One region of the Plantactinospora sp. A48 genome, then DNA from elsewhere that is predicted to be linked to it. Evidence: predicted binding sites of a transcription regulator. Region 1 holds the regulator's gene; the other holds the start of a gene.
What was found. The regulator HrcA, encoded in region 1, represses chaperone genes, less so after heat shock. The targets are predictions, from matches to a motif close to GGTTNGCACNCTCNNNNNGAGNGTGCNAACC.

Region 1 (11,193 bases):
TCCTGTGGGCGGCCGGCGGAGAGATCGCGACCAAGCAGGGCGACACCTGGAAGTCCGGCTACACCACCCCGGAGGCGCGCCGCGCGGTCGAGTTCTGGACCGGGCTGGTGACCAGGGAGAAGGTGGCCCCGCCGGCCGCCGCCGGCTGGAACGAGGTCGACGCCCGGACCCAGTTCGCCAGCGGCAAGGCCGCGATGACCTTCGCGGGCAGCTGGCAACAGGGCGCCATGAAGAAGGACAACCCGGCCATCGAGAAGTCCTGGGGCACGTTCCCGATCCCGGGGCCGGACGGCAAGCCGGCGCCGGCCTTCGCGGGTGGTTCGGACATCGCGGTCTGGAAGGACAGCAGCCGCCAGGAACTGGCCTGGGACTATCTGACCGTGCTGCTGAGCAAGGCCAACGACGGCAAGTGGGCCAGCAGCCTCGGCTTCTTCCCGGTCTACCAGGACCTGGTCGCGGGTGGCACGTACGCGAGCGACCGGATGATGGCGCCGTTCGCGACCGCCATGCGGGACACCAAGCTCACCCCGCTCACCCCGAAGTGGGTCGAGGTCAGCCGGAACAAGACGGTCACCCAGGCGATGAACAGCGCGGTGATCAAGGGACAGAAGTCCGTCGACCAGGCCACCTCGGATGCGGCCACCGAGATGGAAAGCATCCTCAACAGCAAATGAGCGTCCTCACCAGGGACCGTACGAGAGCCGGGGTCGGTGGCCGGGTCCGCAGGACCCGCCGCTGGCCCCGGTCCGGACGGACGTCGTACCCGCCGCGACGGTCGTCGCTGCCGTACCTGCTGCTCCTGCCCAGCCTCGTCATCATCGGCGTGCTGCTGCTCTGGCCACTCGGCCAGGTCGTGGCCATGTCGTTCTTCCGGCTGAACAACGTCCGGCAGCTACGGGGTGACCGGGAGTGGCCGTGGGCGGGGCTGGACAACTACACGGAGATCCTGACCGACCCGTTCTTCCGGACGGTGCTGCGGAACACCGTGCTGTTCGCCGCGGCCAACGTGGTGCTCACGATGATCCTCGGCACCCTGGTGGGGTTGCTGCTCAACCGGCTCGGCCGGCGGATGGCGACGTTCGTCGGCAGCTGCGTGATGCTGGCCTGGGCCACCCCGGCGCTGACCGGGGCGATCGTCTGGAAGTGGATCTTCGACGACACGAGCGGCCTGGTGACCTGGCTGTTCAACGCCCTGCCCGACGGGTTGTCCACGGCGCTGTTCGGCCGCACCGACTGGACCGGTTACGGCTGGTTCAACTCGCCACTGCTGTTCTTCGCCATCCTGACCCTGGTGGTCGTCTGGCACTCGTTCCCGTTCATCGCGGTCAGCGTGCTGGCCGGGCTCAAGAGCGTGCCGAGCGAACTGCACGAGGCGGCCCGGGTGGACGGGGCGGGCCCGTGGCGGATCTTCTGGGCGGTGACCTTCCCGCTGCTGCGGCCGGTCTTCGGCATCCTCGTCGTGCTCTCCACGATCTGGGACTTCAAGGTCTTCACCCAGCAGTACGTGCTGGCCGGCGGCACCCAGGACCGGCCGACGTTCATGCTGTCCATCTACTCGTACGCCTCGGCCTTCTCGCCACCGCCGAAGTACGGCCTGGGCGCCGCGATCGCGGTGATCCTCACCGTGATCCTGCTCGTGGTCACTGGCCTCTACGTCCGCATGGTGCTCAGGCAGGAGGAATCATGACCGCGAGGCGCGCACGGACGGGCCGGACCGCGCGGCGGGCAGGGACGGGCCGGACCGCGCGGCGGGCAGGGACGGGCCGGATCGCGCGGCGGGCAGGGACGGGCCGGATCGCGCGGCGGTTCGCGCTCAACGGGGCCGGACTGCTGGTGGCGCTGTTCGCGGTGTTCCCGGTCTACTGGATGGTCGCCACCTCGCTGAAGTCCAACCAGGACATCTTCGCCGCCACCCCACAGCCGGTGCCGGCCCATCCCACCCTGGCGCACTACCGGGAGATCCTGACCGGCAACCTGATCCCCGGCGTCACCTTCCTGGACTTCTTCGTCAACAGCGCCATCGTGGCCGGGGCGACCGTCCTGCTCAGCGGCCTGGTCGCGCTGCTCGCGGCCACCGCGGTGGCCCGGTTCCGGTTCCGGCTGCGCACCACCTTCCTGATGCTGCTGCTCGTGGTCCAGATGATCCCGCTGGAGGCGCTGGTCATCCCGCTGTTCCTGATGATCCAGCGGCTCGGGCTCTACAACACCCTGCCCAGCCTCATCCTGACGTACCTCGGATTCTCGCTGCCGTTCGCGATCTGGATGCTGCGCGGCTTCGTCGCGGCGGTACCCAGGGAGTTGGAGGAGGCGGCGGCGATCGACGGTGCCAGCCGGCTCCAGACGTACCGCAAGATTCTGCTGCCGTTGGTTGCCCCCGGCCTCGTGGCGACGAGCATCTTCTCCTTCATCACCGCCTGGAACGAGCTGATCTTCGCGCTGACCTTCATCAACGACCAGCAGCGGTACACCCTCCCGGTGGCGATGACCTTCTTCTTCGGTCGGGACGACACGGCGTGGGGATCGGTGATGGCCGCCTCAACCCTGTTCACCCTGCCGGTCATCGTCTTCTTCGTGCTGGTGCAACGCCGGATGGCAGCCGGCCTGGTCGCCGGGGCCGTGAAGGGCTGAGCCGCGTCAGACGGCGAACCCGCCGTCGGCGTTGACGACGGCTCCGGTGACGTACCGGCCGTCGGCGCCGGCCAGGAACGAGACCACGGCCGCGATCTCGTCGGGTACGGCGTAACGGCCCAGCGTGGTCAGCGCGGCGATCGTTTCGGCGTTGGGTCCGTCCGCGGGATTGGCGTCGGTGTCCGTCGGACCCGGATGCACCAGGTTCACGGTGATGCCGCGCGGCCCGAGTTCGCGGGCGAGGCCCTTGGTCATGCCGACCAGGGCGGTCTTGGTCAGCGCGTACAGCGTCATTCCGCCGAACGGGACCCGCTCGGCGATGTTGCTGCCGATGCTGATGATCCGGCCACCGTCACCGAGGTGCCGGGCGGCGGCCCGCGACACCAGGTACGGGGCGCGGACGTTGACGGCGAGGGCACGATCGAGAGCCGCCGCCCCGAGGTCGGTCAGCGGACCCACCGGGAAGGTGGCGGCGTTGTTGACCACGATGTCCAGCCGTCCGAAGTGGTCCACCGCCCCGTCGACCGCGGCCGTCACCGCCGCCTCGTCGCCGCCGTCGGCCCGGACGGCCAGGCAGCGTCGTCCCGACCTTCTGACCTCGTCGGCGACCGCCGCCGCCCGTTCCTCGGCGCGCTCGTAGGTCAGCACCAGGTCCGCACCCTGGGCGGCCAGGCGCCGTACGATCGCCGCTCCGATGCCCCGGCTGCCGCCCGTGACCAGCGCGACCCTGTTCGTCAGTTCGTTCATGCGGTAGAGCCTGGCCGACCGTGGACGGCGCGTCTGGCGACAATCGGACCGGGCGTTGGGCTGCCGCCATTGGGTTAAGCGGGGGCCCTTCCTATACCGAAAGCGATAAAGGTGCCCTTCCTTACCGGAACACCTCGGCGATGACCAGGCCGGTGCTGGGCACGTCGTCGCGGACCGCCGACCAGGTGCCGTCGCCGGCGGTCCACTGGAGATCGGCGAAGCGGACCCGCTTGATTCCGTTGTCGTCGGCGTGCGACACCAGCCAGTGCGCGTACCGCCAGCCGGCCCGGGCGTCACCGGCGGTCAGGGTGAAGCCGGGCGAACGGTCCGGCGTGGAGGCCGTCACGGCACCCCAGTCCAGCGCGACCATGCTGGTCAGCGCGGTCGTCGCGGCGGCACCGCGCAGCGCCGGTTCCCGGGCGACGGTGCAGGCCACCGCGCCGGACGCATCGCCCAGCAGGGCCCGGGAAAGCACCGCGGCATCGTCGGCCCACTGCTGGTACGCCTCGGGGAAAGCCGAGCGCTGCACCCGCTGGGCCGCCTCGGTGATCCGCATGTGCTGCCAACCCCGGACCTTGGCCAGCGCCTTGTAGAACCGCTCGGCCGCGTAGCGCGGATCCCGGATCTGCTGCGGGGTGCCCCAACCCTGGCTGGGTCGCTGCTGGAACAGCCCGACCGAGTCCCGGTCGCCGCCGGTGAGGTTCCGCAGTCGGGACTCCTGAAAGGCGGTCGCCAGCGCCACCACCACGGCCTGCTCCGGCATGTGCCGCCGGATGCCGACCGCGGTGATGGTGGCCGCGTTGGCCATCTGGTCGGGGTCAAGGTTGACCGTGCCCTCGGCCTGTACCACGCAGCCGACCGCCCGGGGGAGTTGCCCCTTCAGCCCGTTGACGCCCGCGTACAGACCACCCACGACCAGCACCGTGACCACCACGGCGACCGCCACCATCGTCCGAGCCCGCAATACGTACCCCCTGCCGACAGGTTCCCCAGCCTACGTCGAACCGGACAGTGAGTTGATTGCACGAACGGTCATTCAGGCGTCGAGTCCCGGTTGGTCGTCGGGCACCCAGCGGGCCGGCCGCTTCTCCCGGAACGCGAGGACACCCTCCCGGCCCTCGTCGGAGCGGAAGTAGTCGACGGAGCGGGCGGACAGCTCGGCCAGTTCGGCGCGCAGGTCGGCGCCGACCGGCCGGCGGAGCAGTTCCTTGGTTCCGGCCAGCGCGTCGGGGGCGCCGCGCACCAGGGCGGCGCAGTACCGCCGTACCGTTCCGGCCAGCTCGTCGGCGGGCACGGCGGCGGTGACCAGCCCGACCCGTTCGGCGCGGACACCGTCGAAGACCTCGCCGGTCAGGTACAGCTCGGCGGCGGCCCGGGGGGCGAGCCGGCGCAGCACGGTGGCGGAGATGACCGCTGGGATGACCCCGAGGCGGACCTCGGTGAACGCGAATGTCGCGGCCGAGGCGCAGACCGCGAGGTCGGCCGCCGCGATCAACCCCAGGCCACCGGCCCGGGCCGGCCCCGCGACCTGGGCCAGCACCGGCTTCGGGCACTCCCAGATCGCCGCCAGCACCTCACCCAGCATCCCGGCCGGCACGGTGCCACTGGCGTACGCCGCCGCGGTCTCCTTGAGGTCGGCGCCCGAGCAGAACACCGGGCCGGTGTGGGCCAGCACGACCACCCGGACCGCGTCGTCGGCGACCGCCACCGCGAGCGTGTCCAGCAGCTGGGTCATCAGCGGGGTGGACAGCGCGTTGCGGTTGTGCGGGCTGTCCAGGGTGAGCGTGGTCACCCCGGCGGCGGTGGACACCCGGATGAGCTGGTCGACGGCCTCAGTCATGCGCGCACAATAGTCGTCATGCCCGGTGCCCTCCCAGATGGTGAACCCGTACCCGACGACGGCGCCCTGCCCCGGGCGGCGCTCGCCGACGTGGGCGGGCGTGGGTTCGGCGTGTACGTCCACGTACCGTTCTGCGCCAGCCGCTGCGGATACTGCGACTTCAACACCTACACCGCGAGCGAGCTGGGCGGCGGCGGGAGCCGCGAGACGTACCCGGATTCGGTGCTGGCCGAGCTGGCGCTGGCCCGGCGGGTGCTCGCGACCGCGCCGCCCCGTCGGGTGGACACGGTCTTCGTGGGCGGCGGCACGCCGACCCTGCTCAGCGCCGACGACCTGGCCCGGATCCTGGACGGCATCGACCAGACCTGGGGGCTCGCGCCCGACGTGGAGGTGACCACCGAGGCCAACCCCGAGTCGGTGACCCCGGAGTCGCTGGCCGCGTTGCGGGCGGCCGGCTACAACCGGATCTCCCTGGGCATGCAGTCGGCCGCGCCGGGGGTGCTGGCCGTGCTGGACCGCAGGCACCGGCCGGGGCGGGCCACCGCCGCCGCCCGGGAGGCCCGGGAGGCCGGGTTCGCGCACGTCAACCTGGATCTGATCTACGGAACCCCGGGGGAGAGTCCGGAGGACTTCGCCGAGTCGCTGGCCCAGGCGACAGCCGCGGGAGTCGACCATGTCAGCGCGTACTCGCTGATCGTCGAGGACGGCACCCGGCTGGCGGCCCGGGTGCGTCGCGGGGAGCTGCCGTACCCGTCCGACGACGTGGCCGCGGACCGCTACCTGGCGGCGGAGGCCGCGCTGTCGGCCGCCGGCTTCGGCTGGTACGAGGTGTCCAACTGGGCCACCTCGCCGGCGGCCCGCTGCCGGCACAACCTGCTCTACTGGACGGGCGCGGACTGGTGGGGCCTCGGCCCGGGGGCGCACAGCCACGTCGGCGGCGTGCGCTGGTGGAACGTCAAACACCCCACGGCGTACGCGAAGCGGCTGGCCTCGGGCCGCTCACCGGGACAGGGCCGGGAGGTGTTGACCGAGGCGGACCGGCGGACCGAGGACGTGATGCTGCGGCTGCGGCTGGCCGACGGGCTGCCACTGGCGACGCTGGACGAGTCGGGGCGGGCGGCGGCGAAGCGGGCGCTGACGGACGGCCTGCTCGAACCGGCGCCGTACGCCACCGACCAGGCCGTGCTCACGCTGCGCGGCCGGCTCCTCGCCGACGCCGTCGTGCGCGACCTCCTCCCCTGAGTCCCGGTCCGGTTTCCCGCGCGGTCAGCGCTTCACGAAGTCGTAGCTGGCCGGGTAGCGGTAGAGCTGACCCTCGTTGGCCTTGACGCCGCCGATGATGCCGAAGATCACCGGTACCAGCCAGACCAGCAGCGGGATGAAGAACAACAGCCCGCAGGTGATCCCGGCGACCACCCAGCCGAGCGCGACCGCGACCGCCCAGGTGATCTGGAAGTTCAGCGCGCCGATCGAGTGGGCCCGAACCGCCGGCGACTGCTGACCCCGCCCCATCAGGGCGACCAGCGGGGCGACCCAGCCGAGCAGACCGCCACCGACCACCACCCCGACCGGACCGCCGAAGTGCGCCACCAGCGCCCAGACCCGGTCGTCGTTGCTGGCGTACCCGCCGGGGACCGGGCCGCCGTATCCGCCGGGGCCGCTGCCTGGGCCGTACCCGCCGGGGCCGCTGCCTGGGCCGTATCCGCCGGGGCCGCTACCCGGGCCGTATCCGCCGGGGCCGTACCCGCCGCCCGGCGGATATCCGGGCCCACCGGGACCCTCGGGGCCACCGGGGCCGGGGCTTCCGCCGTAGCCCCCGGTCGGTGGTTGCGGGGCGTCGCCGGGTGGGTAGCTGCCGCCCGGCGGCGGATATCCGGCGGCCGGGGGAGCCGAAGCCGGGGGCTCGGGGTCCGGGGCGGCGGAGGGGGCCGGAAAAGCGGAAGTCGGGGATGCGGAGGACGGCGCCTGTGGTGGAAGCTGAGCGGTGGGGTCCGCGGACTCGTCGCCGGAACCGGGCGCGGCCGGTGGGCGAGGTGGTTCGGTCATGGGGTCACGGTAGGGGGCCCGCGCACCTCGCGCCAGCACCCCCGGATCGCCCGGCGTCGACCCGTGGGTGGCGGTTTCGGGCGCGGTGCGGAAAGCGATGATCGCGGTGACGGGACCGGGCGTCGTAGACTGGCACTCGCTACAGTCGAGTGCCAGGCACAGGTGTCGGCGGTCGGGAGGTGAAGATGGGTCTCGACGAACGCAAGCTCGACGTCCTGCGGGCGATCGTGGAGGACTACGTCGCCACCCAGGAGCCGGTCGGCAGTCGGGCGCTGGTCGAACGGCACCAGCTCGGTGTGTCGCCCGCCACGGTCCGCAACGACATGGCCGTGCTGGAGGAGGAGGGCTACATCCGGCAGCCACACACCAGCGCGGGCCGGGTGCCCACCGACCGGGGCTACCGGCTCTTCGTCGACCGGTTGTCCCGGGTCAAACCGCTCAGCCCGGCCGAGCGCCGGGCGATCGAGCGGTTCCTGGTGGGCGCGGTCGACCTGGACGACGTGGTGCACCGGACCGTACGCCTGCTGGCCCAGCTCACCCGCCAGGTCGCCGTGGTGCAGTACCCGAGCCTGGCCCGGTCCTCCGTGCGGCATCTGGAACTGGTGTCGATCTCCACCACCCGGCTGATGCTGGTGATGATCGCCGACACCGGCCGGGTCGAGCAGCGGTTGGTGGAACTGCCCGGTCCGGTGCCGGCCGAGGATGTGCTCGACCTGCGGCGGCTGGTCAACGAGAAACTGGTCGGGACCAAGCTGTCCGACACACCCCCACTGGTGCAGGCCCTCGTCGACGAGGCGGTGCCGCGCCTGCGGATGGCCATGGCCACGCTCGCCAGCGTGTTGCTGGAGACACTTGTCGAACGGCACGAGGAGCGGATCGCGCTGGCCGGAACGGCCAACCTGACCCGGGCCGGGCTGCTCGACTTCCAGGGGTCACTGCGACCCATCCTGGAAGCGTTGGAGGAGGAGGTCATCCTGCTCAAGCTGATCGGGGAGGCGGAGCCGAGCATGACCCGGGTCCGGATCGGCGACGAGAACGAGATCGACAATCTGCGGGCCGCGTCAGTGGTCAGCACCGGCTACGGCCCGGGTGCGACCATCGTGGGCGGGCTGGGTGTGCTGGGACCGACCCGGATGGATTACCCCGGCACGATCGCCACTGTGCGTGCCGTGGCACGCTACGTGGGTGACCTGCTGGCGCAGAACTGAACCGACCTGCCGACCGGCGGCCGACGCGAGATCGACATGGGGACACGGAACGCAGTGACCAGGGACTACTACGGGATCCTCGGCGTGAGCCGGGACGCCTCGGATGACGAGATCAAGCGCGCCTACCGCAAGTTGGCGCGGCAGTACCACCCGGACGTCAACCCGGACCCGGCGGCGCACGACCGCTTCAAGGAGATCAACGCCGCGTACGAGGTCCTCTCCGACGACCAGAAGCGGCAGATCGTCGACCTGGGTGGCGACCCGCTCGCCCCCGGCGGGGGTGGCGGGGCCGGCCCGGGCGGCGCCGGACCGTTCGTCGGGTTCCAGGACATCATGGACGCCTTCTTCGGTGCGGCGGGCGGCGGCGCGGGTCGTGGGCCACGGCCCCGGACCCGGCCCGGCTCGGACGCGATCCTGCGGCTCGAACTCGACCTGCACGAGACCGCGTTCGGGGTCGAGGCGCCGATCACCGTGGACACGGCGGTGCTCTGCACCACCTGCTCGGGGGCGGGCACGGCGGCCGGCACCCACCTGGCCACCTGCGAGACGTGCGGCGGTCGGGGTGAGGTCCAGTCGGTGCAGCGCACCTTCCTGGGCCAGGTGGTGTCGTCCCGGCCGTGCGCGGTCTGCCAGGGCTACGGGACGATCATCCCGCACCCCTGTCCCACCTGCGCCGGTGACGGCCGGGTCCGGACCCGCCGGTCGCTCACCGTCAAGATCCCGGCCGGGGTCGAGGACGGGATGCGGATCCGGCTGGCCCAGCAGGGCGAGGTGGGCCCCGGCGGCGGCACGGCGGGTGACCTGTACGTCGAGATCCACGAGCGACCGCACGACGTCTACTCGCGAAAGGGCGACGACCTGCACTGCCGGGTCACCGTTCCGATGACGGCGGCGGCGCTGGGGACCCGACTGACGATCAAGACGCTGGACAGCGAGGAACCGGTCGACGTGAAGGCGGGCACCCAGCCGGGCAGCACCCTGCGGCTGCGGGCCCGGGGCGTACCGCACCTGCGCGGCACCGGTCGGGGCGACCTCTACGTCCACCTGGACGTGCGTACCCCCACCAAACTCGACGCCGACCAGGAGCGGATGCTGCGCGACTTCGCCAAGACCCGGGGCGAGGAGGTCGCCGAGCTGACCAAGCAGGGCGGGTTCTTCTCCCGGATGCGGGACGCCTTCAACGGCCACGCCTGACCGGTACCGATGAGCGCGCCGTTGTTCCTGGTCGAGGCGTTGCCCGACGGTGAGACGTACCTGCTCGACGGTCCGGAGGGGCACCACGCGGCGACCGTGCAGCGGCTGCGGCCGGGCGAGGAACTGCTGCTCGCGGACGGGCGGGGTGGCACGGCCGGCGCGGTGGTCCGGGCCGTCGGCCGGGGCAGTCTTGAGCTGTCCGTCACCACCCGCTGGTACGCCGAGCCGCCCGACCCTCGGCTCGTGGTCGCGCAGGGGATCGCCAAGGGAGACCGGGGCGAGCTGGCGGTGCAGGCGATGACCGAGGTGGGTGTCGACGAGATCGTTCCGTGGGCGGCCGCCCGTTCGGTCGCGCAGTGGCGTGGCGACCGGGGCGACCGGGCCCGCCAGAAGTGGGTGGCCACGGCCCGGGAGGCGGCCAAGCAGTCCCGCCGGCCGTGGCTGCCGGTGGTTTCCGGCGACCCGGACTGCTCCACCGGGGGGCTCGCTGCCCGGCTGTCCGGCGCGAGCGCCGCGGTGGTGCTGCACGAGGAGGCCACCGAGCGGCTCACCGCGCTCGACCTGCCGCCAGGTGGGGAGATCATCCTGGTGGTGGGGCCCGAGGGTGGCATCACCCCGGACGAGCTGGCGACGTTCGTGGCCGCGGGCGCGGTGCCGGTGCGGTTGGGCGACGCGGTGCTGCGTACCTCGACCGCTGGCGTTGCCGCGCTGGCCGTGCTGTCGACCCGGCTGCGCCGCTGGTGACGCCCGTCCCTCGGTGACGGCCCGCACCACGAGCGGCGCCGGGGCGGTGTTCAGGTGGGTCTGTGCCGGGTGGTGTTCAGGTGCGCAGGTACGAGGCGCCGTTGAGGTCGATCACGGTGCCGGAGGCCCACTCCGCCGCTGGTGAGGCGAGCCAGTGGACGGCCGAGGCGATCTCCTCCGGCTGGGCCACCCGGCCGAACGGGCTCTGCGCCCGGATCGCGGCGCCGCGCTCGGCCTTGAGGTGTTCGTTCGTCATGTCCGTCTCGACGAAGCCCGGCGCGACGGTGGCGACGGCGATCCCGTGCGGCGCCAGCGCCACCGCGAGGGACTGGCCCAGCGCGTTGAGACCGGCCTTGCTCGCGCCGTAGGCCGGGGCGTCCGGCTCGCCCCGGAACGCACCCCGGGACGAGACGTTGATGATCCGCCCGCCACCCCGTTCCCGCAGGTGGCGTACGGCGCACCAGCAGGCGTTCGCCGGGCCGAGCAGGTTGGTGTCCAGGGTGCGACGCCAGTGCCGTTGCCACTGGTCGTAGTCCGTCTCCACGATGGGGTGCGCCGTGAACAGGCCGGCGTTGTTGACCAGGACGTCCAGCCCGCCCAGTTGGTCGGCGGCGCTGTCCACCATGGCCCGTACGGCGTCCGGGTCGGCCAGGTCGGCCTGGACCACCGTGTGCCCGCCGCCGGGCAGCGAGTCGCGCAACTGCTCGGCCAGCGCCGCCGAGTCCCGGTGGTGTACGGCCACCCGGTCGCCGTCGGCGGCGAACGCCATCGCGATCGCCCGCCCGA
Region 2 (11,193 bases), on a different contig from region 1:
CGGCTGGCCTACCAGCGGGCGCTGGCCTGGCTGGAGTCCTACGTGGCCACTCTCGACCCGGACGCCGACCCGCTCGGCGTCGAGCGGGTGGTGGCCGCGAAGACCGCCGTGCTGGCCTTCAACGGCCGGGCCGACCGGATCGACGGTCGATCCGGGCCGTCCGGCCCGGAGGCGGTGATCGTCGACTACAAGACCGGCCGGTCCGGACTGGACGCCGACGACGCGCGCGGGTCCGCGGCGTTGGCCCTCTACGCCTACGCGGCCGAGCGGGTGTTCCGCCGGCCCTGCCGCCGGGTCGAGCTGCATCACCTGCCCACCGGCACGGTGGCGGCGCACGAGCACACCCCGGAGTCGCTGGCCCGGCAGGTCAGCCGGGCCGAGGACACCGCCCGGGACATCGTCGCGGCCGAGCGGGCGGTGGCCGACGGCGGTGACCCCGACGAGGCGTTCCCGACCCGCCCGGGGGCGCTGTGTACCTGGTGTGACTATCGTCGCAGCTGCCCGGACGGCAGCCGACTGCCGGGGGCTGAGCCGTGGGCCGCGCTCGACCGGACGCTCGGCCCGCCCGCCGAGCCGGGCCGGTGAGCGGCCAGGGCCGAGCGTCAAGGTACTCGGCCGAGCCGGGGCGGAGTCCAGGCGCCGCCTGAGCCCCGACCCAGGCCGGCCAGGGGCTTGAAGACGCTAGGTCGGGTGTCGGGCCGCCCTCGCCATCGCGGCCTGATAGATCGGGCCCTCCACGAGCCGGCGGGGGATGGCGTTGAGCGCCAGCCGCAGGCCGCGGATGCCCAGCCCGGCGGACAGGTCGGTGGTGGGTAGGCCCGGCACGCCGTACAGCCGCCGGGCCCACGCCGGCAACAGGCCGAAAGCGGTGCCGGCGACCCCGAGGTACGCCAGCCGGGCCGGCCCGAGGTCGAGTCCGAGCCGTAGCGGCAGGCTGAGGTTCCGGGGCGCCGGGGGAGCGGTCAGGAAGAAGCCTGTCTCGGCGGCCTCGCGGGTGAGCCGCAACTCGGGGCGGATCCCCCGGTAGTACTCCGCCACCTCGGCCGCCGTACCGGGCACCGTGTCCGGATCGAGGCCCACCAGCGCGGCGGCCCGGCGCTGCTCCGTGTGGTAGGCGTCGACCTCGGCGTCGCTCAGCCCCACGCCGGCTCGACGGGCGGTCTCGACGAACGACTCCACCTCGGTCACGTGTACCCAGCGGAGCAGGTCCGGCTCGTCGATCCGGAACTCCGCACCGGTGATCGGGTCGCGGGCCCGCATCCGGGCGTGAAGGGCGCGCAACCGTCGCCCGGCCGCCTCGGCCTCGGCGGTGGTGCCGTAGATCGTCGTGGCCACGTAGGTGGCGGTCCGCATCAGCCGGCCCCACGGGTCCGCCCGGTAGTCGCTGTTCTGCGCCACCCCGGCCATGGCCCGTGGGTGCAGCGCCTGGAGATAGAGCGAACGGAGGCCGGCGACCAGCAGCACCGGTTCCTGATGTACCCGCCAGGTGACCGAGCCGGGGCCGAACAGGCCGAGATCGTCGCGATCCACCAACCAAGAGTGCCACGCCCACCGGTGGGTCGGGTCAGTCGTCTGCCCGGCGGGCCTGACAGTCCGGGCACAGACCCCAGAAGGTGATCTCCGCTTCGTCCAGCTCGAAGCCATGACCGGACGACGGATCGAGGCATGGCGCGCTGCCCCGAACGCAGTCGACATCGCTGATCAGGCCGCAGCCACGGCAGACGATGTGGTGGTGGTTGTCGCCCGCTCGGGCCTCGTACCGCGCGGGGCTGCCGGCCGGTTCGATCCGGCGCGACAGGCCAGCCCGGGACAGCGCGCCGAGGACGTCGTACACCGCCTGGGTGGAGACGGAATCCAACCGCTGGCGCACCCGGCGGGCGATCTCGTCGACCTCCAGGTGCCCGCCCTCGGCCAGTACGTCCAGCACGGCCAGCCGGGGACGGGTGACCCGCAGTCCCCGGGTCCGGAGCAGTTCTTCGCTGGACATTCTCCAATTGGAGCACGGATCGACGAATCTGGTTCAGCTCCGAGATTCCGGGGTGGCCACGGCCACATGACCGGTGAACCAGGGCCAGCCACCGTGCGTGTGGTCGGACAGCGGACGCGGACCCGTCGTACGCTGTCCGTCCTAGACCGGGAGGTACTGGTGTTCAGGGAGATCGCGGGCCTGCCGGCCCACGCGCTGCTGGTACACGCGGCCGTGGTGACCGTTCCGCTGCTGGTGCTGGCCGCGGTCGCCTACGCCCTGGTGCCCCGGTTCCGCCCCCGGGTGGGCTGGCTGGCCGCCGTACTCTCGGTGGCCGCCGTGGTCGCCGTCTACCTGGCCAAGGAGTCCGGCGAGCAGTTGCAGGAGATCCTCGTCGCCAAGGGCTACGGCCCCGACGTGCTGGCCAAGGTCCAGGAGCATTCGGAGTACGCCGACACGCTGTTCTGGTGGACCGTCGGGTTGGCGGTCTCCACCGGCCTGCTGCTGGCGGCGACCAGCCGGCACCCCCGGGCCACGGGGCTGTCCAGGTGGGTGCGGTGGACGCTGTCCGGACTCGTCGTCGGGTGCGGGATACTGGCCGCGGCCTACGTGTACCTGACCGGGGACTCCGGCGCCCAGGCGGTCTGGCAGGGCGTCCTGTAGGGCACGTTCCGGACACCTCGGCCGGCATCGTACCGCCGACCCGGGCCGGTTGCGCCTGACCGGCGTCGTACCGCCGCACCTCGGAGTCAGAACAGGATCCGGGAGCAGAGCAGGCAGACCACCACGACGATGATGGCGGTCGCCATCAGGGCCACGCCGGTGGTGAGGGTCCGCGCGCTCCGCTCCTCGGCGTCCAGCGCCGTCGGGTCCTGCGGTGGCAGCTGCCGGGGGGGCGCGGCTTCCACGTGTACGGGCGGCCGCCATCCGGCCGGCGGTGGCGTGCTGGCCGGCGGCCCCTGGTAGCCGGAGCCGCCGGACCGCCACGGATCATGGAGCCCGGTGGGGGCTGGCGGGGCGGCGACCGGTCCGGCGGAGCCCGCGTTTCCCGGCTCGACCGGACCCCGGTTCCGCTGTTCGGCCGGGTTCCGCTGTTCGGCCGGGTTCCGTTGTTCGGTCGGGTTCCGCTGTTCGGTCAGGTTCCCCGGGTCGGCTGGGTTCCCCGGCTCGATCGGGTTCCCCGGCTCGGTCGGGCCCGCGTGGTCCGGCTCGCCGGGGCCGGGGGTCGCCGATTCGTCCGATGGCCGCCGCCAGGCCGCATCCGGGTCCGGGTCGCTGTTCGTGGTCACGGCGTCCGACGCTACCAACGCCGGCCCGCACCGGCCGGTCGCGCCGGTCCGCGCGTACCCTTGCCGTCGTGGACATGCTGAACGACCCGCGCGCCTCGGGTACGGACGCCGACCGCGCGGTTGAGCTGGGTGACGACGATCATGTGCTGCTACCCGAGCAGTCGTCGGACGACACCGACCGGGGCTGGGGCGAGCGCTCCGACTCCAACGACGACCGGCTGTACGCCGAGCGCCCGCCGCACTGGTAGGTGCCGACCCCGGTCGGCCATGGCCGGGTCAGGCGCTGGTGGTCGCGGGCTTGGTGCCGGAGCTGGCGGCTGAACCGCCGCCGCTTGTGGCGGCGGCCGGCTTGGCCGTCGAGGCGCCGCCCGTCGAGGAGTCGCTGGAGCCGGAACCGGAGCCACCCGAGCCGCTGGCCGAGGAATCGCTCTTGGCGCCGGACGAGTCTGCCGGCTTCGTCGCCGGGGCCGGCTTGTCGGAGCCGTTCGATCGGGAATCGGTCCGGTAGAACCCGGAGCCCTTGAAGACGATCCCGACCGAGTTGAAGACCTTACGCAACCGGCCCTCGCACGACGGGCACTCGGTCAACGGCTCGTCGGCGAAGGATTGCACCGCCTCGAGCTGGTGGCCGCACGCTGTGCAGGCGTACTGGTACGTGGGCACGGTCCCCTCCGGATCTTGCGGTCGGTTGACGCCGGATGCCGTTCATTGGCACTCAACGCATTCGAGTGCCAATGGTGCGTCATCGGACCCGGTTCCGTCCAGCGGACGTGGGCAGCCAGACAGTCGGTCCGTACGCCCGTCCCGGTATGGCCAGGGTAGGGGACAAGGTGATGTGGGTCATTCCGGGCGGAGCCACCGGGTCCCGCCGGTCGGGGTGATCACCGCGTCGACCCGCACGTCGTGCGGCAGCGCCGGCACCTCGGCCACCAACTCGCCGTCGTGCAGCAGCGCCACCACCGGCACGCCGGGAGCGACCCGGGCCAGCGCCCGGTCGTAGGAGCCGCCACCCCGACCGAGCCGGGCACCGGTGCCGTCCACGGCGAGCGCGGGGACCACCACCAGCCCCGCCCCGATGATCGCCTCGGTGCCCAGCCGGGGGCCGGCCGGCTCCCGCATTCCCCGTCCGGCTGCGTGCAGGTCGGCCGGCCCGGTGTAGGCGGCCCAGTCCAGATCCAGGTCCGGTCGCAACACCGGCAACAGCAGCCCCACCCGGGTGGTCGCGCCGGCCAGTGCCGCGGGCAGTTCGGGCCCCCCGGGTTCGGTCCCCACCGGGACGTACCCGGTGACCACCCGTGGACGCAGCCGGCGTACCAGCGCGGTCAGCTCGGCCAGCACGAGCCCGGCGGCCCGGGTGCGGGCCGGCGCGGGCAGTGCCCGGCGGCGGGTGAGCACCGCGTGCCGCAACTCGTTCTTGGCGCTGTCCAGCGCTTCCGCTTCATCCGAAAAATCCGGCACGCAACTCTCCGATGTCCAGTCGGGTTAACCGATCGGGCTGTGTCAGCATCGCAGCTACGGGTGCGGAATCTCCGGGGGGACGAGTGACGCTGCGCCGACGGTTGACCACCGCGTTTCTCGCGGTCGTGCTCGGACCGGTGTTGCTCGGCGCGGTCTTCGCCGGCACCACGCTGGGCGCCGTCGATGCCCGACGGTCCCAGGAACGGCTCGACCTGGCCGCCACCGTGACCCGGACCTCGGTGGGCGCGCTGTGTCAGCAACTGCGGGCGGCGGCCGACGCGGTCGCCCTGGCGGCCGAGCCGGCGGCCCGGGTCGGTGCCGCCACCCAGGTGGTCGGGCGCGGGCTGGCCGCCGCCGTCCGGCTCACCGGTCCGGGCGACGACGTCGAGTTCCAGACCCCGAACGCCCCGGCCGCACCATGGGCCGAGTGCGGTACGCCGCTGCCCTCCGGTGCCGCGGCGTACGCTCTCGCGGTGCGCAGCGAGCTGCGGGGCGCGGACGGCGCCCGGATCGGCGCGGTCTGGACCGCCGCGCCGGTGGACGAGCCCTTCGTGACCCGGCTCGCCGCGGTCACCGGGGCGGCCGTGACGCTCGCCGACGGTGCGTCCGGCGACGGATCCGACGGTGGGCCCGGTGGGGCGACCGCCGCGCGCAGCACCGAGCAGCCCACGGTACGGGAAGCCGTGCTGGCGGCCGCGCGGCGGATCGAGGGGGACACCGTCGTCCGCGCCGACGACGGCCGGTACGTCCGGCGGGTCGGGCCGGCACCCGGCCAGCCGCTCCCGCTGGTCCTGTCCATCCGCCCCGACCGGCCGGTCGGGGCGTACGCGCTGCTCACGGTCGCCGTGCTGCTCGCCGGCGGGCTGGCCCTGGTGGCCGCGTGGCGACTGGCCCGGTCCACCACCCGGCCGCTGGCCGAACTGGCCCACGGCGTCGAGCGGGTGGCCGAGGGCGACCTCACGGTCCGGGTTCCGGTGCGCGGACCGGACGAGGTGGGCCGGCTGGCCGCCACCATCAACCGGATGACCCGGGAAACCCAGTCCTATGTGCAGGCGCTGACCACGAGCCGGGACCAGCTCCGGGGAAACCTGGCGGTGCTCGGCGACACCCTGGCCAGCACGCATGACCTGGAACGGATCCTGCGGGTGATCCTGGACAGCGCGCTGGCCGCCAGCGGGGCCCGGGCCGGGATCGTGCTGCTGGTCGACGACCTGACCGGGATGCTGGTCGGGCAGTGCGCCCAGGGGTTGCCCGTGCCCGCCACCCGGCCCGGCGGTCCGGCCCACGACCCGTCCCGGATCCGGATCCCGCTCGGTCGTGGCCTGCTCGGGCGGGTGGCCGCGACCGGCGAGCCCCGGCGCGGCCGGGTCCGCCGGGACGGCCCGGTGCTCGCCCCGGAGGAACCGCGCTGCTCCACCTATGTGGCGGTGCCGTTCGCCGCGCCCGGATCGCCCGGCGAGGGGCCGACCAGTACGGCCGCCGCCTGGGCCGCGATCACCCTCGGCGGTACGACCCCACCGGTCGCGCTGGGCGTGCTGGCGCTGTACGACCGGCTCGGCGCCGACGAGTTCGACGACGCGGACCTGGTCACGCTCCGGTCGTTCGCCCGGCACGCGGCGATAGCCGTGGACAACGTCCGGGTGCACGAGGAGGCCCAGCGGTTGTCCCTGACCGATCCGCTGACCGGGTTGTGGAACTACCGCTATCTGAAGGAGTCGATCCGTCGGGAGGTGGAACGGGCCAGCCGGTTCGGCCGGATGCTCAGCGTGCTGGTGTTGGACCTGGACCGGTTCAAGGACGTCAACGACACGTACGGGCATGCCGCCGGGGACGCGGTGCTGGTGGAGTTCGCCCGGCGGATCCGGGCGGTGGTCCGGGAGGTCGATCTGGCCTTCCGCCAGGGCGGCGAGGAGTTCGTGGTGCTGCTGCCCGAGACGGACGCCCGGGGGGCGGTTCGGGCCGCCGAACGGCTCGGCGCCGCCATCCGGTCCACCCCGGTCACGCTTCCGAGCGGTGGGCCCGGAGCGGTCGGTGGGCCGGGGATGGCTGGCGGAGCGGGGGCGGCCGGTGGACCGGGGGTGGTCAGCGGAGCGGGGGTGGTCGGTGGGCCAGGGGTGGTCGGCACGCCAGCCCCGCCGTTGCTCATCACGATCAGCGTATCGATAGGAATCGCCGTGTATCCGGATCATGCGACCACCGGCCAGCTCGTGCTCGACGCGGCCGATGACGCGCTGTACCTTGCCAAGGCGGCCGGCCGGGACACCTACCGGGTGGCGGTGGCCGGGCACCGACCGCTGGTCAACGGCCATGTCGGGCCGACGGACGCGGGCCGGGCGGACGATGATCCGCCACGCGCGGGCGCGGGTGCCAGCGGCGCGTCTTCCGGGCCACACCCGCCACGTCAGGGCCGTGGCCGATAGTCTCGCGACATGTCGGAGGATTCAGCGACCCCAGCAACGACGACCATTCCGTCCGCCGGCCGGCGAGCGGTGAAGGCCGTCATCCCGGCCGCCGGTCTGGCTACCCGGTTCCTACCCGCGACCAAGGCCGTGCCGAAGGAACTCCTGCCGGTGGTCGACCGGCCGGTGTTGCAGTACATCGTCGAGGAGGCCGCGAACGCGGGCATCAACGACGTACTGCTGATCACCGGCCGGGGCAAGACGTCGATGGTGGACCACTTCGACAGGCGCCTCGACCTGGAGGCCCGGCTCGCGGAGAAGGGCGACGCCGAGCGGCTGGCCGCCGTCCGCCGGCCCAGCGAGCTGGCCGAGATCTACACCTGCCGGCAGCCCGAGCAGCTCGGTCTCGGTCACGCGATCGGGTACGCCGAATCGCACGTCGGCGACGCGCCGTTCGCGGTCCTGCTCGGCGACGAGTTCGTCAACCTGGCCGAACCACTCCTACCGGCCATGCTGGAGCTCCAGTCCCGTACCGGCGGCGTCGTGCTGGCCTTCTTCGAGGTGCCGCCCGCCGAGACCAAGCGGTACGGCATCGCGTCGGTCGAGCGGACCGGCTCGGAGTTCGCCGACATCGGCGAGGTGGTCGAGGTGACCGGCCTGGTGGAGAAGCCGCAGCCGGAGGACGCGCCGAGCAACCTGGCGGTGCTCGGCCGGTACGTGCTGCCGGGCGTCATCTTCGACGCGATCCGGCGGACCGAGCCGGGCAGCGGCGGCGAGATCCAGCTCACCGACGCGATGGACCTGCTACGCAAGGAGGGGACCCCGGTACACGCGATCGTCTACCGCGGCACCCGCTACGACACCGGCATGCCGTTGGGCTACCTCCAGACAGTGGTCCAGCTCGCCTGCGAGCGCGACGACCTGGGCGCTGAGTTCCGTGCCTGGCTCGGCGAGTTCGTGCGGGCGGGCTTCCCGGGGGGCGGGTCCGGTACATGACAGCCACGGCCGACGCCGAGGCGGCCGCAAACGAGCTGACGCCGCTCGCGGAGTACCTGGGCAGCGTGCTGCGCAGGCTCCGGGCGCTGCCTCCGCTCGACCTCGACCTCACCCAGGCGTACGGCAACACGCTCGCCGAGGACGTCCTGGCGCCGCACGCCTTCCCGGCGTTCGACCAGGCGGCGATCGACGGGTACGCCGCGCGCTGGGAAGACCTGTCGCTGGCCCGGGGCGCCGGGTACGCCCCGGCCGCCGGGCCGCTGCCCGGGGCCGGTCGGGCCGGTGGATCGCGTCCCGTCCGGCTCAATGTGGTCGGTGACCTGGGCGCGGCCAGTTGGCGGCCGGTCCGGTTGACGCCCGGCGCGTGTTTCTCGGTCGCCGCCGGCTCGCCGCTGCCCAGCACCGCGGACGTGGTGGTGCCGGTGGAGTGGACCGACCAGGGCATGGCGGCCGTGGAGATCTACCGGGTGCCCAAGCGCGGCTACGGGGTACGCCGGGCCGGCGAGGAGGTGGCGGCCGGCGAGTTGCTGGCCCGCGCCGGATCGTACGTCTCACCGGCCCTCGTGGCGATCTTCGCCGCCACCGGTCTCGGGCATGTCGTGGTCCGGCCCAGTCCGCGCGTGGTGATCGTGGCGACCGGTGACGAGCTGGTCGACGTGGGCCGGCCGAGCCAGCCGGGTCAGGTGGTGGACACCAACTCGCACGCCCTGACGGCCGCCGCCGCCGAGGTGGGCGCCCTGGCGTACCGGGTGGGCATCTGCGACGACGACCCGGAGGGGTTGCGCGGGCTCCTCGAGGACCAGACCCTGCGGGCCGACCTGATCATCACGACCGGCGGCACCGGTACGGGTCCCGGCGACATGGTGCGGCGCATCCTGTCCCGCCGGGACGGCAGCCGGGCCGGACCGGTCACCTTCACCGAGGTGGCCCTCTATCCCGGCACGGCGCTCGGCTTCGGTACCGTCGGTGCCGAGGAGGTACCGGTCGTGTGTCTTCCCGGTGACCCTGGCGCCGCGTTGATCGGCTTCGAGGTGTTGGCCAGGCCCGCCATCCAGCTGCTCGCCGGCGCCGAGCCGGTGTTCCGGCCGAGTGCCCGGGCGCATCTGCTGGAGACCGTCTCGTCCCCGGCCGGGCTGCGCGAGTTCCGGCCGGCCCACGTCGCCGAGCGGCGCGGCGGCGGGTACACGGTGCAGCCGTTGCGCGGTGGCCCGCACACGCTCAGCGGGCTCGCTGACGCGAACGGGCTGCTGGTGCTGGGCGAGCGGGTCACCACCGCCGCCGCGGGCTCCACCGTGGACGTGCTGCTGTTGGATCGGCGCCGGTGATGTTCCAGCCGGTCCCGGGCTGGCCCGTGGTGCTCTCCGACGGCCCGGTGGTGCTGCGGCCGTACCGCCGGTCCGACGCCGCGGCCTGGTCGGAGGTGCGGCGCGCCAACGAAGCGTGGCTGGCGCCCTGGGAGTCCACCCCGCCGGGCAGTTGGTACGAGTTGAACTCGCCGTCCGCCTTCCGCTATGTCCACGCCGACCAGCGCCGGTCCGCGCGGCGGGGTGAGGGGATGCCGTTCGCGCTGTGCCTGCGCGAGGACGGCCAGGAGCGGCTGGTCGGTCACCTGAACCTGGGCAACATCGTTCGCCGCGCGTTCTGCTCCGCGTACGCGGGCTACTGGGTGGACGCGCGGGTCGCCGGGCGCGGTCTCATGCCCACGGCGCTCGCGCTGGCGGTGGACCACGCGTTCGCCAGCGGGTTGCATCGCATCGAAGTGAACATTCGCCCCGAAAACCGGCCTTCACGGCGTGTCGTGGAAAAGCTGGGCTTCCGCGAGGAGGCGTACCACCCGCGTTACATGCATATCGACCGGGCCTGGCGCGACCACCTTGGATACGCCCTCACCAGCGAAGACGTCGCGGCCGAGGGGGGCCTGCTGGCCCGCTGGCACCGGCTCCGGGCCACCGCTTCCTGACTCGTTCATGAGTCAACCGCCCGGCGCGGCGTCGAGCCGGGCTGGTTGACCGCCCGTAACCTGGGGTAACTGGACGTGCGGTAGCGCGCTGTAGACCGCATGATCTTCACCATTTGCGGCCATCGCCCGAAAATCCTTCGGGTAGTCGGTCGTCCGGCGGCTACGGGAGGAGTGCGGGTGCCGACGTCGGTGCTCCTCGCCGTCCTCGCCGCTGCCGGCCTGCTGGCACTGGCGCCGGCCCTCGTCCGCCGGTACGACGCGACCGAGCGGTTGGTGGCGGAGCGGGCCCAGTCGACGGCCCGGGTGCTCGAACGGCGACGCCGACTGCGCACCGTACCAGGCCGGCGGCCCGTCAACCCGGCCCGCCAGCTCGTGGTCAGGCCGGTGTCCGGGGCCCCCGCTGGCGCGGCCCACGCCGACGGCCCGTCCGGCGCCGCCACGGGCCGGTCCGGTCGGAACGGTACCGCGCTCCGGGACCGCCCGACTGACCGGGCGGGTTCGGCGGGTTCGGTGCTTCCCGCCAACTCGACCTCGGCCGGGGCTGGCCGTGGGTCGGCCCTGGGTGCTGGTCGTGGTGCGGGCTCGTCCGCCGACGGCTCGTCCTCGGGTCGGGGCTCGGCGTCCCGCTCGGTCGGCCGGTCCGGTCGTCGCCTGCGCGCGGTCTCGGCGACCAACCGGCCGCGCCGGCCGATCCCGCGCCGGCACACCCCGGCGGTCTACCGGCGACGCCGGGTCTTCGCCGCGCTGCTGCTGCTCAACCTGGTCGAGCTGATCGGGGTGATCGTGGTCGGCCCCGGTTTCTGGATCGGCTTCGCGGTCACCGGCGCGTTCTTGGGCGCGTACGTCATCCGGCTGCGCCACCACGCGATCACGGCCCGGCGCCGGCGGCGGATCGAGGCCCGGGAGGCCGCGTGGTTGGCCGCCCGGCAGGCCGAGGTGCGTCGTGAGCAGGCCCGGCGGGCCGCCGCCCGCCGGGAGGCGCAGCGCCGGCTGGCGGCCCAACGTGAGGCGGTCCGCCGGGCGGCGATGGGCCTGGACCGCTCCGACCTGCCCGCGGCGGCGGCCGGTGGTGGCGGTCGGACCGCGGCTTCGCTCTCCTACCGGCGTACGGGTGGCCTGCGCGGT

Region 2: ACXN5W_RS20150 (FmdB family zinc ribbon protein) is a predicted target of HrcA. The motif match lies at 3,962-3,992, and genes of this name have one in related genera.

What each region holds. Positions count from the first base shown of each region.
Region 1 is NZ_JBTIXF010000018.1:86,840-98,032, reverse strand. It holds gene ACXN5W_RS12790 (sugar ABC transporter substrate-binding protein) at 1-674, shown strand, start outside; gene ACXN5W_RS12785 (carbohydrate ABC transporter permease) at 671-1,687, shown strand; gene ACXN5W_RS12780 (carbohydrate ABC transporter permease) at 1,795-2,628, shown strand; gene ACXN5W_RS12775 (SDR family NAD(P)-dependent oxidoreductase) at 2,635-3,375, opposite strand; gene ACXN5W_RS12770 (hypothetical protein) at 3,497-4,324, opposite strand; gene ACXN5W_RS12765 (enoyl-CoA hydratase-related protein) at 4,412-5,215, opposite strand; gene hemW (radical SAM family heme chaperone HemW) at 5,234-6,457, shown strand; gene ACXN5W_RS12755 (DUF4870 domain-containing protein) at 6,482-7,261, opposite strand; gene hrcA (heat-inducible transcriptional repressor HrcA) at 7,447-8,469, shown strand; gene dnaJ (molecular chaperone DnaJ) at 8,524-9,663, shown strand; gene ACXN5W_RS12740 (16S rRNA (uracil(1498)-N(3))-methyltransferase) at 9,673-10,407, shown strand; gene ACXN5W_RS12735 (SDR family NAD(P)-dependent oxidoreductase) at 10,484-11,193, opposite strand, start outside.
Region 2 is NZ_JBTIXF010000041.1:81-11,273, reverse strand. It holds gene ACXN5W_RS20180 (RecB family exonuclease) at 1-585, shown strand, start outside; gene ACXN5W_RS20175 (oxygenase MpaB family protein) at 682-1,530, opposite strand; gene ACXN5W_RS20170 (Fur family transcriptional regulator) at 1,565-1,987, opposite strand; gene ACXN5W_RS20165 (DUF2231 domain-containing protein) at 2,147-2,629, shown strand; gene ACXN5W_RS20160 (hypothetical protein) at 2,716-3,255, opposite strand; gene ACXN5W_RS20155 (hypothetical protein) at 3,324-3,503, shown strand; gene ACXN5W_RS20150 (FmdB family zinc ribbon protein) at 3,532-3,918, opposite strand; gene ACXN5W_RS20145 (5-formyltetrahydrofolate cyclo-ligase) at 4,096-4,713, opposite strand; gene ACXN5W_RS20140 (diguanylate cyclase) at 4,797-7,133, shown strand; gene ACXN5W_RS20135 (UTP--glucose-1-phosphate uridylyltransferase) at 7,143-8,108, shown strand; gene ACXN5W_RS20130 (molybdopterin molybdotransferase MoeA) at 8,105-9,433, shown strand; gene ACXN5W_RS20125 (GNAT family N-acetyltransferase) at 9,433-10,068, shown strand; gene ACXN5W_RS20120 (divisome protein SepX/GlpR) at 10,240-11,193, shown strand, end outside.